Regions from separate parts of the Janthinobacterium sp. Mn2066 genome, predicted to be linked through region 1. Evidence: predicted binding sites of a transcription regulator. Region 1 holds the regulator's gene; the other holds the start of a gene.
The links. The regulator FNR, encoded in region 1, switches genes on or off when oxygen is low (the NO sensors DNR and NnrR bind a similar motif). The targets are predictions, from matches to a motif close to TTGATNNNNATCAA.
Positions count from the first base shown of each region.

Region 2: a site for FNR is predicted at 1,801-1,814, ahead of ACL9RI_RS12530 (universal stress protein). Genes of this name have one in related genera too.

Region 1 covers NZ_JBMOUF010000019.1:61,461-69,574, reverse strand. Annotated here, with positions in the region: gene ACL9RI_RS26710 (sulfate/molybdate ABC transporter ATP-binding protein) at 1-486, shown strand, start outside; gene ACL9RI_RS26705 (TOBE domain-containing protein) at 541-1,308, shown strand; gene ACL9RI_RS26700 (response regulator) at 1,305-4,406, opposite strand; gene fnr (fumarate/nitrate reduction transcriptional regulator Fnr) at 4,624-5,382, shown strand; gene ACL9RI_RS26690 (FixH family protein) at 5,386-5,910, opposite strand; gene ccoG (cytochrome c oxidase accessory protein CcoG) at 5,926-7,314, opposite strand; gene ccoP (cytochrome-c oxidase, cbb3-type subunit III) at 7,314-8,114, opposite strand, start outside.
Region 2 covers NZ_JBMOUF010000006.1:827-8,940, forward strand. Annotated here, with positions in the region: gene ACL9RI_RS12520 (enoyl-CoA hydratase) at 1-365, opposite strand, end outside; gene ACL9RI_RS12525 (MFS transporter) at 445-1,749, shown strand; gene ACL9RI_RS12530 (universal stress protein) at 1,868-2,305, shown strand; gene ACL9RI_RS12535 (murein transglycosylase A) at 2,331-3,506, opposite strand; gene ACL9RI_RS12540 (hypothetical protein) at 3,601-3,765, shown strand; gene apaG (Co2+/Mg2+ efflux protein ApaG) at 3,775-4,149, opposite strand; gene rpe (ribulose-phosphate 3-epimerase) at 4,257-4,928, shown strand; gene ACL9RI_RS12555 (phosphoglycolate phosphatase) at 4,928-5,644, shown strand; gene trpE (anthranilate synthase component I) at 5,892-7,388, shown strand; gene ACL9RI_RS12565 (aminodeoxychorismate/anthranilate synthase component II) at 7,390-7,953, shown strand; gene trpD (anthranilate phosphoribosyltransferase) at 8,024-8,114, shown strand, end outside.

The sequences.
Region 1 (8,114 bases):
TTCGATTCCGCCGCCGGCATCAACCTGGCGCCGCAGCAGCGCAACGTGGCGTACCTGTTCCAGGACTACGCGCTGTTTCCCCACCTGACGGTGCGCCAGAACGTGGGTTTTGGCCTGCGCCGGGGCTGGTTCAATCCGCGTGCGCGCACCAAACTGGAAAAAGTCGACCAGTGGCTCGACGCGTTTCATTTGCAGGAACTGGCGCACCAGTATCCCGATGAGTTGTCTGGCGGCCAGCGCCAAAGGGTGGCGCTGGCGCGGGCATTGGTATCCGATCCGGCCGCCCTGCTGCTCGATGAACCGTTTGCCGCCCTCGACCCTGCCCTGCGTGTCAAAATGCGCCTGGAGCTGAGCCAGTGGCAGCAGCGCCTGGAAGTGCCGATCATCCTGATCACCCACGATCCGGAAGACGCACGCATCCTGGGCGAACATGTGCTTTACCTGCGCGACGGCCAGATCGATAGTGCAGAGAATAAGGCGGCCTAATTGGATAATGTAGCGGATAAAACAGCAGGAATCGGCCTGCAAGGCTCGGTATGGATGACGGTGGGCGGCGAAAACCTGGGTGGCACGGGCCGCGTGGAACTGCTGGGCGCCATCGCCGAACATGGCTCGATCACGCAGGCCGCCAAGGCCGTCAAGATGAGCTACAAGGCGGCCTGGGACGCGATCGACGCCATGAACAACCTGGCCGGCGAACCGCTGGTCGAGCGCCTGACGGGCGGCAAGGGCGGCGGCGGCACGCGTTTGACGCCGCGCGGGCGCCAGCTGGTCGACAATTTCCGTATCATCGAACGCGAGCATGCACGCTATCTGCGCCAGCTGGGCAGCCAGGCGGAAGGCATCGCCGACGATCTTTTACTCATACGGAGAATGGCCATGAAAACTACCGCGCGCAATCAATTCCTGGGCAAGGTTGCCCAGCTCAAGACGGGCGCCGTCAACGATGAAGTCGTGCTGGAACTGCCGGGCGGCCAACACATCGTCGCCATCGTCACGCGCGACAGCAGCGAAAGCCTGGGCCTGGCCGTGGGCGTGGAAGCGTTCGCGCTGATCAAGGCGTCCTCGGTGATCCTGGTGGCCGACAGCGAAGGCGCCCGCTTCTCGGCCCGCAACCAGCTGACGGGCAGCGTGACCCGCGTGCAGACGGGCGCCGTGAATACGGAAGTAGTGCTGGACCTGCCCGGCGGCGGCACCATCGCCGCGATTGTCACCAATCAAAGCAGCAGCGACCTGGGGATTACCGAAGGCGGCAAGCTGACGGCGATCTTTAAAGCGTCGAGCGTGATTTTGGGCGTACCTGCCTAAGCCCAGTCTTCATCCTGCAGCCGCGCCAGCCACGCGCGCGCGGCTGCCAGTACCTGCTCCAGCTCTTCCCGTACTTTTGCCAGCAGCGCCGGCACCTCATCCAGGCGTTCCGTATGGATCGCTTCTTCGGCGGCAAACGCAGCCTGGATCAAACGCTTGGTGCCCAGGGTGCCGACGGAGCCGCGCAAGCCGTGCAGGATGCGCGCGGCGTCGCCGTGGCGGTTTTCCTGCAAGGCTGTCTCGGCTTCGCGCACGGGCGTCATGCCCTTGTTCAGCGCATCTTCCACCATGCGCCGCAAGACGCCCCTGCCCTTGGCGTCGTGCCCCATCACGCGCATCAGGGGGGCCATGGAAAATACGTCTTCATCCACCGGCGCCGCCGCGGTTTTTTCCAGAACGGGCGCATGGGGACGTGCCGGCAGGTGGCGGGTGATCACTTCCATCATTTCTTCCACCACCACCGGCTTGGCGATGAAGTCGGTGATACCGGCCGTCATGCAGCGTTCGCGCTCGGAGGCCAGCACGCCCGCCGTCATGGCGATCACGGGCAAGGTCAAACGCAGCTCCGTGCGGATGATGTGGGTGGCGCTGAAGCCGTCCATGACGGGCATTTGCATGTCCATCAGCACGATGTCATAGCGCAGTGCTTCTGCGCGCAGCCGTTCCACCGCCTGCAAGCCATCGGCCACCACGTCCAGGGTGGCGCCCATGTGTTCCAGGATGCCGCGTGCCACGGCCTGGTTCAAATGATTGTCTTCGACCAGCAAAAAGTGCATGCCGGCCAGCGCCGTGCCTGCGGGCTGTGCATGCAGTCGCGCTTCGCCGTCATTGTCCTTGGCGCTCAGGGCCTGGTGCAGGGCGTCGAACAGGCTCGAGCCCGTGATCGGCTTCATCAGCACCACGTCCGCTTCGGCCGCGCTGGAGATTTCTTCCAGGTGGTTGCGGGCAAAGGCATTGACCATCACCACGATGGGCTGGCGCTGGCCCGTCGCCGCCTCGCGGATGGCCTTGGCCGTGGCCAGGCCGTCCATCACCGGCATATGCCAGTCGGCCAGCACCACATCGTACGGTTCTTGTTGGGCCAGCCGTTCGCGGTATAGCGCGATGGCGGCGAAACCGGAATCGACCTGGTCGGCATTCCAGCCCCAGGCCTCGATCAGCTTGACGATCAGCTCGCGGCTGGTGCGGTTGTCGTCGGCCACCAGCAGGCGCAGCTGCCCCAGCGCCGGCGTGCGCCGTTCGGCCTCGGGCTGGGCCAGCACGTCGAAGGGCACGCTGAACCAGAAGCGGCTGCCCTTGCCTTCGCTGCTGGTAACGGCAATTTCACCGCCCATCATGTGGATCAGGTGCTTGCTGATGGCCAGCCCCAGGCCCGTGCCGCCGAAGCGCCGGGTGATGCTCTGGTCGCCCTGCGAGAAAGCGGTAAACAACTGTTCCTGCTGCTGGGCCGTCATGCCGATGCCCGTGTCGCGCACTTCGAAGCGCAGCCATGAACGGTTTTGCTGGCCCGGTTCGTCCTGCGCCAGGCTGACGGCCACCACCACTTCGCCGCTTTCCGTAAATTTGATGGCGTTGCCCGCCAGGTTGACGAGGATTTGCTGCAGCCGCTGGGCGTCGCCCACCAGGCGGCGCGGCACGTCCGGTTCGACGGCGATCGCCAGTTCCAGCTCCTTTTCGCCGGCATTCATGGTCATGGTGGTGGCCAGGGTATTCATCAGCTCATCGAGGTCGAATTCGATCGGCGACAAGTCCATGCGGCGCGCCTCGATCTTCGAGAAATCGAGCACGTCGTTCAGGATGCCCAGCAGCGACTGGCCCGCCACGCGCACCATGGTCAGGTATTTGCGCTGTTCCGTGTCGAGCCGGGTATTGCCCAGCAAATACACCATGCCCAGCACGGCATTCAGGGGCGTGCGGATTTCATGGCTCATATTGGCCACGAAATCGCTCTTCGCGCGGTTGGCCGCTTCGGCCCGGTCGCGCTCCTGTTCCAGCTCGCCGGCGCGCACCTCGACTTCCTGCTGCAGCCGTTCGCGCTCGCTCATCAAGCCATTGAAGGCGTCGGTCAGTTCGCCGATTTCGTCGCGCTGCTGCACCGGGATGGGCGTAAAGCGGCTGCCGCTGACGCGCAGGGCCAGCAAGGTGTCGCGCAGGCGCACCAGCGGCGACAGCAAACGCACGGTTACCCAGCCCAGCACCAGGGCGGCCAGCAGCGAGGCGAAGATACTCCACAGCACCAGCCGGTACAGCACGCCGTCGAACGGTTCGAAGGCGTCATCGACGGGCAAGGAGGCAGCCAGCAGCCAGTTGACCGATTTCAGGCGCTGGAAACTGTTGACGGCCGTCACGCCCTGGCTATTGGTGCTGATCATGCTGCCCTCGCCGTCCTGCTTGAGCAATTGCGTGGTGGCCAGATTGGCGTTTGGCGAACGGGGCTGCAGCAGGCGGCTGGTGTCCGGGTGCAGCACATACAGGGGCACGGGGTCGCGCGTGAGGACAAAATAATAGCCATTCTTGCCGACCTTGGCCTGGCGCAGATGGCCCAGCAGATTGTCCTTGTACAGGCGCAAGACGCCGATCACGATGCCCACTACCTCGCCCTGGCCATCGAGCACGGGAGCGACCATTTGCACGATGGGCAGGTGGCTGGTCTTGCCCAGCATGGGCTCGGTGATCATGGCGCGGCGCGTGCGCATCACCGTCTTGAAGTAGTCGCGGTCGGTCACATCGATGCCATTGCGCGCTGGAACCTGGGGCACGTCGGCCACCACCTTGCCCTGCTTGTCCAGCACCAGCACATCGTCAAACAGGGCCAGCACGGCCCGTTGTTCATAGTAGGTGCGCAACTGGCCGGCGTTCTGCATCAGTTCGGGGGGCTGGTGCTGCGCCGTCTGGGAGATGATGTCGAGCAACATCTGCAGCTTGTCGTCGAGTTCCTCCGCCGTGCGCGCGACCAGCGCCGCTTGCTGGCTCAGCAGCACGGTGGTGAAGTCGTCGCGCATGCGCTGCACCTGGATCATGGTGACCAGGGCGATCATGGCGATCGAGGTCAGGCTGGTGGCCAGGGCGACTTTTGCTTTGATGCCGAGAGGTTTCATGATTTATTTTCCTATCAATACCCTGGCTTGGCAAGCAATCAGCCTGTGCCTTTTCGCATTGCGGTGCTGGCGAGTACGGCGCTATAGCGAGGTTCCACGATGTTGCCATATAATTAAAGGATGGATGTCGCTATTTGTACTGTTTTTCGCTGAAATTGTCGCATGGCAACGTACTATGCAGTAAACTTGATGTTGCATTTTTCTAAAAGGTACAGACATGACTGAAGCGCTACTTTCGCCTATTCCACCCGTGGTTTCCGTGGAGGCGTTGCGCGCGCGCTGCTCGACGTGCAGCATGCACCAGCTGTGTTTGCCGATGGGCCTGGATGTGGGCGACATGGACCGCCTGGACCAGATCATCGGCCGCCGCCGCAAGGTGCCCCGTGGCGCTTCGCTGTTCCGCATCGGCGATGCATTCCAGAATCTGTATGCAATACGCCTGGGGCACTTCAAGACGTACCAGATCAATCCGGGTGGCGAAGAGCAGGTGACGGGATTCCAGATGGCCGGGGAACTGCTGGGCATGGACGCCATCAGCGCCGACCGCCACCATTGCAACGCGGTGGCGCTGGAAGACAGCGAAGTGTGTGAAATCCCGTTTTCCAGCCTGGAACAATTGCTGGGAAACATGCCGACCCTGCTGCGCCATTTTCACCGCATGATGAGCCAGGAAATCACGCGTGAGCAAAGCGTGATGTTGTTGTTGGGTAATATGCAGGCCACGCAGCGGTTTGCCGCCTTCATCGTCAACCTGGCCTCGCGCTACGAAGCGCGCGGTTATTCGGGCAGCAATTTCCAGCTGCGCATGTCGCGCGAAGAGATCGGCAACTACCTGGGGCTGACCATCGAAAGCGTCAGCCGTCTGCTGTCGAAATTCAAGAAGGAAGGCTGGCTGCGCGTGTCGAACCGCGAGATCGAGATCTTGCAGCCAGCAAAGTTGAAAGCCATTACGGCCGGTACCGACAACTGCAAATAGGTTTTACAGCTCTTCGTCGGCGCGCAGGGTAATCGCGCGCTGCACCGGCCAGCTCCAGATCCCCGACAAGCGCCACTCGCGCTTGTCGTTCTCCACCAGCACTTGCCAGCGGCTGCGTTCCAGCATCGGCAACGCTACCGAAAAATTCCCCTGTGCATCGGGCTGCACCAGCAGCCGGATATCTTTTTCCGGCAAGGTGGCGTGCGCCAGGTGCAGCTGCAGCGGCGCCTGGTAAGCCTTGCCGAAGCTGTGCACGGAACCCGTCAGCCGGCCTTGCGCCACGTCATAGGCCAGGCGGGTGTCCATGGCCAGGTTGCTGGCGACTGTATCGCGCCGCAAGTCCTGGTTGATGGCCTTGCCCTGCTTGTAATAATCGCCCACCACCAGCGCGTCGGGTTGCGTAAAGGCGATATAGCCCATGACACTGCCGACGATGACGGACAATCCAGGGCCCACCATCAGCAGCCAGGGCCAGCGGTGCTTATACCAGGGAGCGACGGGCGCCTGTAGCGGCGAGGGATGGGACATGGTTTTTCCTTTTCTTTAGCGCGGTACAAAAAACACCGCTTTTTCATGGACATGCAGCGAGGCGTCGTCGAGCGAAGTCAATGCAATGCCGATTTTGTTCGAGCCTTTGTCCCCCACGCCGTGCGGCGCGCGCAGGCGGATCGGCCAGGCCAGCGTTTCCGTCGGCTCGACGGTTACTTCATCGCGCGTGAGCAGGGTCAAGCCGGGCAAGCCATCGACCGTGATGCGGTAGGTCTGGCGCTGTTCCGACGTATTCATGATTTGCAGGCGATACACGTTTTCGATCATGCCGTCTTCCACTTCGCGCCCCAGCGAACCGCGGTCGCGGATCACGTCCAGTTTCAACGGCGTGCGCAAGAGCAAGGAACTGCCGACGGCGATGGTGATCAGGGCCAGGATGGCGGTGTAGACCAGCACGCGCGGGCGCATGGCGCGGCGGCGTATTTGTCGTGCATCAAAGTTGTTGGCCAGTGCATGGTCCGTGCTGTAGCGCACCAGTCCGCGCGGGCGCCTGATCTTGTCCATCACGCTGTTGCAGGCGTCCACGCAAGCGGCGCAGCCGATGCATTCATATTGCAAGCCCTTGCGGATATCGATGCCGGTCGGACACACCTGCACGCACAGGCTGCAATCGATGCAGGCGCCCAGCTGGGCGTCGCCACTGGCGGTTTTCTTGTTCAGCGCACCACGTGGTTCGCCGCGTTTCGCATCGTAGCTGACGATCAGGGTATCCTGGTCGAACATGGCGCTCTGGAAACGCGCATATGGGCACATGTATTTGCACACCTGTTCGCGCAGCCAGCCTGCATTGCCATAGGTGGCCAGGCTGTAGAACAAGACCCAGAACCATTCCCAGGGACCGAAGTTGAGCGTGCGTACTTCATGCGCCAATTCCTGTATCGGCGTGAAGTAGCCGACAAAGGTAAAACCTGTCCACAGGGCGATGGCGCCCCAGGCCATATGCTTGGCGGTTTTCTTGGCCGTCTTGCGCAAGGACGGGCCTTGCCGGTCGAGCGCCATGCGCGCGCTGCGCGTGCCTTCGATCTTGCGTTCGACCCACATGAAGATTTCCGTGTACACGGTTTGCGGGCAGGCGAAGCCGCACCAGACCCTGCCGGCGATGGCCGTGACAAGGAATAAAAGATAGGCGCAGATGATCAGCAGGGCCGCCAGGTAGATAAAATCCTGCGGCCACAGCACCACGCCGAAAATGTAGAACTTGCGCGTGGTCAAGTCGAACAGCAGCGCTTGCCTGCCGTTCCAGCTCAGCCACGGCAAGCCGTAGAACGCCAGCTGGGTCAGCCACAGGCAAACCCAGCGCCAGGTGGCGTAGCGTCCTTTGGCCTCGCGAGGGTAGATCTGCTCGCGGGCCGCGTACATCTGGATGACTTGAGGTTCGGACATTATTTTGCAGCTGGCTGGGGATTCGACAAGCTCCACACATAGGCCGACAGCACATGCACTTTCGATTCACCGAGGAATTCACCGAAGGCGGGCATGGTGTTGTTACGCCCCTTGCGGATGGTTTCCATGATGGTGTCGGCGCTGCCGCCATACAGCCAGATCTTGTCCGTCAGGTTGGGTGCACCCAACTGCTGGTTACCCTTGCCGTCCGCGCCATGGCAGGCCATGCAGGCGCCGAACTTGGCCTTGCCCAGCACCGACTTGATCGGGTCTGCGGTGGAACCGGACAGGCTCAGCACATAGTGGGCCACGTTCTCGATATCGGCTTCCGACCCCAGCGCTGCACCCATGGGCGGCATCTGCCCGTTGCGGCCGTGCAGGATGGTGGTCTTGATGACGTCCGGCTCGCCGCCGTACAGCCAGTCCCTGTCGGTCAGGTTGGGAAAACCCTTGTTGCCGCGCGCATCCGAGCCGTGGCATTGCGCGCAGTAGGTCAGGAACAGCCGCTGGCCAATGGCCAGCGCCTGCGGATCGGCCGCCACCGTTTTCAAGTCCTGGCGCAGGTACTTGTTGAACAGCGGGCCGTAATCGATTTGCGCTTTTTTCAGTTCTTCTTCGTACTGGCCCGAGGATTTCCAGCCCAGCTTGCCGGCATAGGTGCCCAGGCCAGGATACAGGAACAGATAGGCCAGCGCGAAGACAATGGTGATGTAGAACAGCCACATCCACCAGCGCGGCATCGGCGTGTTCAATTCCTTCAGATCATCGTCCCACACGTGGCCGGTAGTGCCGTCGGCAGG
Region 2 (8,114 bases), on a different contig from region 1:
GCGATCAGGAAATCGCACATCATGGCCAGTTCGCAGCCGCCACCGAGCGCATAACCGGCGACCGCACCGACCACAGGTTTGCGCACGCGCAGGATATGTTCCCAGTTACGGCTGATATAGCCGCTGGTAAAAGTGTCGGGGTAGGTGTAATCAGCCATGGCGGCGATATCCGCACCCGCAGCAAAGGCTTTTTCGCTACCGGTCAGCACGATGCAGCCGATCTTCTCATCGGCGTCGAATTTGAGTAAAGCATCGCCCAGTTCGTTCATCATGTTTTCGTTCAGCGCATTGAGCGCCTTCGGGCGGTTCAGGCGGATAACGGCGACGCGGTCCTGGATGTCGATGATCAAGTCTTCATATTGCATGGTGTCTCCTCTCGATAGTTGGTGATCAACTGGTGATGTCGATTGTAGCGGCTGCACTGCTTGCGGCACACTGATATTATTGTCTACTCCCCTATCTTATATAGCGTGCCGTATTTACTCTTCCCTGTTCCAGTATTGCGCCCGCCGCCTGCGCGGTGACGGCAGCGCCGCCACCATCAACTTTCGCCGGCTGTGGTTCAGCAATGGGCTTAATTGCTTCGGCGCCCAGATCACCTCGCTGGCCCTGCCCCTGTGCGCGGTGCTGCTCTTGCACGCGACGCCAGAACAGATGGGGCTGCTGGTCGCCCTGCAAGCCTTGCCGTTTGCCCTGTTCGGCTTGCCGGTAGGCGTGTTGCTGGACCGGCGCAGCAAGCACCCGATCATGCTGTTCAGTGAAAGCATGTCGGGCCTGGCGCTGGCCAGCGTGGCGATTGCGTATTGGTGCGGCCTGCTGTCGATGCCCTGGTTATATGTCGTGGGCTTTATGATCGGCACCGGCTTCGTGGTCGGTGGCGGCGCGGAACAAGTCTTCCTGACATTCCTGGTCGGCAGGGAGGGATTGATCGATGCCCAATCGAAATTTGCCGCCACGGAATCGGCCTCGCGCCTGATCGGCCCCGGCCTGGCGGGCGTACTGGTGCAAGTGTTGTCGGCCCCCGCCGCCGTTTTTTGCACGGCCTGCGGCTATTTGATTTCCGTCATGAACTTGCGGGCCATGAGTACGCGCGATCCGCGTCCTGCCCCGTCAAGCAAGCATGCACTGCGCGATATCGCCGATGGCCTGGTATTCGTGTGGCGCCAGCCACTGCTGCGCGCGCTGGCCTGGGGCGCCGGTATCTGGCATTTCCTGTTTTATGCCAGCATGGCGCTGACCATCTTGTTTGCCACCCATAACCTGGGCATGAGTCCTGGCGTACTGGGCATGGCACAGATGCTGGGCGGCGCCGGCATGTTGCTGAGCGCCATCATCGTCAAACCGTTGACACGCCGCTACGGCACCGGCCCCACCATCCTGATCGGCCTGGCCTCGACTTCGCTGTGTTTTGCCCTGACACCGGCCATCCCCGCCGCGCTGTTCGGCAGCGCGCATGCCAGCGCGGCCGCCTATGCCGTGCTGATGTTCTTTTTCGATTGCGGCGTGATGCTGTTCTTCATTCCATATATGGGCTTGCGGCAAAAAGTCACGCCGGACCCCATGCTGGGGCGCATGACCTCGACCATGCGCTTCCTGACGGTAGCCACGGCGCCGCTCGGTGCGCTGGCCGCCGGCTGGATCGCCGAGCACTTCGGCGTGCGCAATGGCATGGCTTGCATCGCCGCCGGCAGTGTCTTACTGACCATCGCCATGACCTGGGGCACGCCGCTGCGTGGCGTACGCACCTGATCCGTAGATCAGGCATACACTGTCATATCGTTAAGTCAAAGCCTGACAGATTTGATGTACATCAATGTTTTGCTTGGGGGAAATCCATAAGCTAACGACATCACTTGAGGAGCATGCCATGTTTAACACCATCTTATTTCCTACCGACGGCTCGCCGCTGTCCGACAAGGCCGCCGAAACGGCGCTGGCCTTCGCGCAATTGAACAAGGCCAAGCTGGTCGCCATCAGTGTAGTCCAGCCTTTCCCGTTTTCGCCGATGGCCGACGGTGGCGTGGTGCTCGATGCGGGGCTATATGAAGAACAGATGCATACGGCTGCGCAACACGCCGTCGACAAGCTGGGCCAGGCAGCGCAGGCGGCCGGCCTCGCCTTCGAAGGCCTGGTGACCATCTCCCCCAGCCCGTACGAAGAAATCGTCAACGCGGCGGCAAACTACCATTGCGACATCATTTTGATGGCCTCGCATGGCCGCAAGGGCTTGAACAAGTTATTCGTGGGCAGCGAAACGCAAAAGGTGCTGGGCCACACCCAGGTGCCCGTGCTGGTCCTGCGCTGACAGGACCAGTCTTGACGCTGGTGCCTTAGCGCGCTGGCACTTGCTTCGGCAACAACACCCACACCTGGCCGCTCTGCTTCATGCGGCCAGCGTTCTCCGCCGCTTCGGCGCCAAAACCAAAGAAATAATCGACACGGATGGGGCCGCGGATGGCGCCGCCCGTATCTTGCGCCATCACCAGGCGTTGCATGGGGATATCGCTATTGGCTTGCGTGGTCGCCAAAAACAACGGCGCGCCCAGCGGCACGAAACGCGAGTCGATGGCGACCGAGCGCTGCGGCGTCAACGGCACGCCCAGCGCGCCCTTCGGCCCCACTTTCGGGTCAGGCAAGCGCTCTTCCTTGAAGAACACATAGCTGGGGTTGGCGTTGAACAGCTCGTCCTTGCGCGTAGGGTGTCCGGCGATCCACGCCTTGATGCCCTGCGCCGACGCCTGGCTCATGGTCAGCTCGCCCTTGTCGACCAGGTAGCGGCCGATCGATTTATACGGATAACCATTCTGGTCGGCATACGCCACGCGCACGGTTTCCTGCGTATCGGTCAGTTGCACGCGGCCGCTGCCCTGCACTTGCAGGAAGAACGCTTCGACTTCGTCATCGACCCACATCAGCTCCTTGCCCACCACCGAGGTGGCACGCTCGATGTCGGCGCGGGTGGCATAAGGCACGACTTTCTTGCCTACCAGCTTGCCCCGCAAACGCATGTTTTTCAATTCCGGATACACGCTGGACAAATCCACCGTCACCAGGTCATCGGGCACCTTGTACAGCGGCGTCTGGTAAGGACCGCCACGCTTGCGCGCGCCATGCAGCAAAGGTTCGTAATAACCGGTAACCAGGCCTGTGCTGGCGCCATCGGGAGCGACGATTTGATTGGGCACAAAGAACGCTTCAAAGAACTGGCGGATGGCCTTGTCGCTATCGGCATTCACCTGGCGCGCGATGGTGCACGACTCTTTCCAGTCGGGCCGCTTGGCCAGCACATTGCACGACGCCATGAACGCTGGCCAGGCGGCGCGCATATCGTCGCGGCCCCAGCCCGGCAAGGCGGAAAAGCTCACGGGGGTAAACGTGGGTGCCTGCGCATCCTTGCCATCCTTGGTCTCGGTGGCTGCCGGCTTGGCCGGCACAGGCTTGCTGACCGGTGGTGTCGGGCCGGTAGCAACATTGGTCGGCGCGGGCGGCGTGGTACAGGCCGACAAGATGAACGCGACGGAAACCAGGGGAACGAGTAGACTGGAACGTGCAAATAAGTTACGTTTAAATAAGCTGCGTGTCAATAACATAGGAGTGCGTATGTGGGTCTTGATGATAGAGGCGCTGGTGGCGTTTTTCCTGCTGGTATTCATAGTCTGGTGGACCATGTATCAGGGCAAGGGCAAAAGCGCAGGGAAACAGCCCGCGCCGCCAGCACAGAAACAGGTCGGCGCGGAAGAACAGCAGACCGACAAGCTGAAATAGCGCGATAGTTTAGTGCAGGGTGCGCGGCAGCGACAACACGAACTCCGGTATAGCCGCTTCGAACTGATGGCCGTCTTCGGCCACGCAGAAATATTCGCCGCGCATGGAACCTTGCGGCGTGGCCAGCACGGTGCCGCTCGTATATTCGAACTGTTCGCCCGGCTGCAGCAGCGGCTGATGGCCGACGGCGCCCAGCCCCCGCACTTCTTCCACCTTGTTATTGGCGTCCGTGATGACCCAGTGGCGCGCAATCAGCTGTGCACCGGCAGTGCCCGTGTTCTTCACATTGATGGTATAGCTGAACACATGGCGGCCCTGCTCCGGCGCCGACTGCTCGGGCAAAAACTGCGTCTTGACCGTTACCGTAAATTCATAAGTCGCCATCATTATCCTTATCTGTTCGTCACTGTTCTGTATTTCAAAAGGGCATGGCAGCGGTGGCAAGCGTAAAATAGCGGCAATCGCAATTTCTACACTCTAGCCCACTCGCCATGACTACATTCCGTATCGCTCCCAGCATCCTGTCCGCCGACTTTGCCCGTTTGGGCGAAGAAGTTCGCAACGTCGTCACCGCTGGCGCCGACATCATCCACTTCGACGTGATGGATAATCACTATGTGCCCAACCTGACGATCGGCCCGCTGGTCTGCGAAGCGATACGCCCGCATGTACAAGTGCCCATCGACGTGCACCTGATGGTCAAGCCAGTCGATCGCATTATCCCGGATTTCGCCAAGGCCGGCGCAAACATCATCACCTTTCACCCGGAAGCATCGGACCACCTGGACCGCTCCTTGCAACTGATACGCGACAATGGCTGCAAATCCGGCCTGGTGTTCAACCCCGGCACGCCGCTGCACTACCTGGAACACGTGATGGACAAGATCGACATGATTTTGATCATGTCCGTCAATCCAGGCTTCGGCGGCCAGTCCTTCATCCCGCATGCGCTGAAAAAAATCGCCGAAGCGCGCCGCATGATCGATGAGTCGGGTCGCGACATCATGCTGGAAGTGGACGGCGGGATCAAGATCGACAATATCGCTGCTGCCGCCGCTGCCGGCGCCGACACCTTTGTTGCCGGCTCGGCCATCTTCGGCAAGCCTGACTACAAGGCCGTGATCGACGCCATGCGGACCGAACTGGCCAAGGTAGCCGCCTGATGAGCGCGGGCACAGTGAAGAGCGGCGTCCTGGCCGGCGTGCGCGCGGCCATCATCGACCTCGATGGCACGATGCTCGACACCGTGCCCGATTTTCATGTCGCCATCAACGGCATGCGCAGCGAGTTTGACCTGGCGCCCATCAGCGAAAACGCCATCAAGAACATGGTGGGCAAGGGCTCGGAAAACCTGATCCGCAGCGTGCTGGCCCTCGATTTCGATACCGACGGCGTGGAACAGCGCTTCGAGCAGGCGATGGATGCCTATCAGCGCCATTACCTGGCCATCAATGGCGACTTCAGCACCTTGTACGCGGATGTGGTCCAGGGCCTGGAAGCGATGAAAGCGGCCGGCCTGCGCCTGGCCTGCGTCACCAACAAGCCGGTCGCCTTCGCCCTGCCCCTGCTGCAGCAGAAAAATCTGGCTGGCTATTTCGAGATTATTTACGGTGGCGATTCGCTGGCGAAGAAAAAACCCGACCCCTTGCCGCTGTTGCAAGTATGTGCGGATTTCGACCTGGCGCCAGCCACAGTGGTAGCCATCGGCGACTCCTCGAATGACGCGCAAGCGGCCCGGGCTGCGGGCTGCCCCGTGTTGACCGTGCCATATGGATACAATCACGGACACTCTATACACGATACCGATTCCGATGGTATAGTAAATACGCTGCTCGAAGCAGCCCATTTCATTCGCATGCAAAATTTGACTTCACACTGATACGCATACTGACTGACCAAACACCATCGTGAACCCGTTTCTCATCAAAAAACACAATGTCACCCAAACCGGCTCGATTGAGGCCTGGCTTTGGCGACGCTGGCAATCCTGGCAGGCTTAAGGCCGAGCCGTGTAACGATTGCTGTCGGCTGCCCGTGCGCATCCGGCAGGTTTTTTGATCAACCTCCGCCAGAGTGCAGTATCGCGTAATTGCATACTTGCGTGCCCTGGCGGCATGGAGAGAAACATGACCGAACTCGAATTCAAATCGCTGGCCCAGCAAGGCTATAACCGTATCCCCCTGGTCTCGGAAGCCTTCGCCGACCTGGAAACCCCGCTCACGCTGTACCTGAAACTGGCGCAAACCCAGCAGGGCGGCAAGAATACCTTCTTGTTGGAATCCGTGGTCGGCGGCGAACGCTTTGGCCGCTATTCCTTCATCGGTTTGCCCGCCACCACCGTGCTGCGCAGCCATGGCAGCCGCACCGAGATCGTCAAGAATGGCGAAGTGATCGAAACTCACGAAGGCAATCCGCTCGATTTCATCGAACAGTACCAGGCTCGCTTCAAGGTCGCACTGCGCCCTGGCATGCCGCGCTTCTGCGGCGGCCTGGCCGGCTACTTCGGTTACGATACGGTGCGCCATATCGAGAAAAAACTGGCTGGCGGTGCGCCGAAAGATGACCTGGGCCTGCCCGACATCCAGTTGATGGTGACGGAAGAACTGGCCGTGATCGACAACCTGTCCGGCAAACTGTATCTGATCGTCTATGCCGACACGACCCAGCCCGAATCGTTCTCGAAAGCGCGGCAACGCCTGAAAGACTTGCGCATGATGCTGCGCCGCGGCCTCGACGCCCCGGTCACCAGCGCCTCGGTGCGCACGGAAACCATCCGCGACTTTCCGAAAGAAGACTACCTGAAGGCCGTCGCCCGCGCCCATGAATACGTGATGGCCGGCGACCTGATGCAGGTGCAGATCGGCCAGCGCATCCGCAAACCGTATGTTGATTCGCCCTTGAGCCTGTACCGCGCCTTGCGCTCGCTCAATCCATCGCCGTATATGTATTTCTATAATTTCGGCGACATGCAGATCATTGGCGCCTCGCCCGAGATTTTGGTGCGTAACGAAACGACAGCGGACGGCGGCAAAAAAGTCACCCTGCGCCCGATCGCCGGCACCCGTCCGCGCGGCGCCACGCCAGAGCGCGACGCAGAACTGTCGGCTGAACTGCTGGCCGATCCGAAAGAAATCGCCGAACACGTGATGCTGATCGACCTGGCCCGCAATGACATCGGCCGCATCGCCGAAACCGGCAGCGTGCAAGTGACCGACCGCATGGTCATCGAAAAATACTCGCATGTGCAACACATCGTCTCGAACGTGGAAGGCACTTTGAAACCCGGCCTGTCCAACCTGGACGTGCTGCGCGCCACCTTCCCCGCCGGCACCCTGACCGGCGCGCCGAAAGTGCGTGCCATGGAGGTGATCGACGAACTGGAAATCAGCAAGCGCGGCATCTATGGCGGCGCCTGCGGCTACCTGTCGTTTGGCGGCGAAATGGATGTGGCGATCGCCATCCGCACGGGTGTCGTCAAGGACGGCATGCTGTACGTGCAGGCTGCGGCCGGCATCGTGGCCGACTCGATCGCCGAAATGGAATGGCAGGAAACCGAAAACAAGGCGCGCGCCGTACTGCGCGCCGCCGAACAAGTACAAGATGGACTGGATGGGGAGCTCTGAGATGCTGCTAATGATCGACAACTACGACTCCTTCACCTACAACATCGTGCAGTATTTCGGCGAACTGGGCGAAGACGTGCGGGTCTACCGCAACGATGAAATCAGCATTGCTGACATCGAAGCGCTGAACCCGGACCGCATCTGCATCTCGCCCGGCCCGAAAGCGCCGGCGCAGGCAGGCATTTCGGTGGCAGTGCTCAAGCACTTCGCCGGCAAGAAGCCGATACTGGGCGTCTGCCTGGGCCACCAGGCCATCGGCGAAGCATTTGGCGGCAAGGTGATCCGCGCCAAGCAAGTCATGCATGGCAAAACTTCAGTCATCGCGCATACGGGCGTGGGTGTTTTCAAAAACCTGCCCAGCCCCTTCACAGTGATCCGCTACCACTCTTTGGCGATCGAACGCGCCTCGCTGCCTTCCTGCCTGGAAGTGACCGCGTGGACGGACGACGGCGAAATCATGGGCGTGCGCCACCGGGAATACGATATCGAGGGTGTGCAGTTTCACCCTGAATCGATCCTGTCGGAGCACGGCCACGCCCTGCTGAAGAATTTTCTCGAGCGCTGATTCCAGAGTGCGCGCCTGACTGCGCGCGCCATCAGCGTCCTCCTGCGCCATCATTGAAGAAGGAAGCATCATGCCGATCACCCCACAAGAAGCCCTGCTGCGCTGTATCGAACACCGTGAAATCTTTCACGACGAAATGCTGTACCTGTTCCGCCAGATCA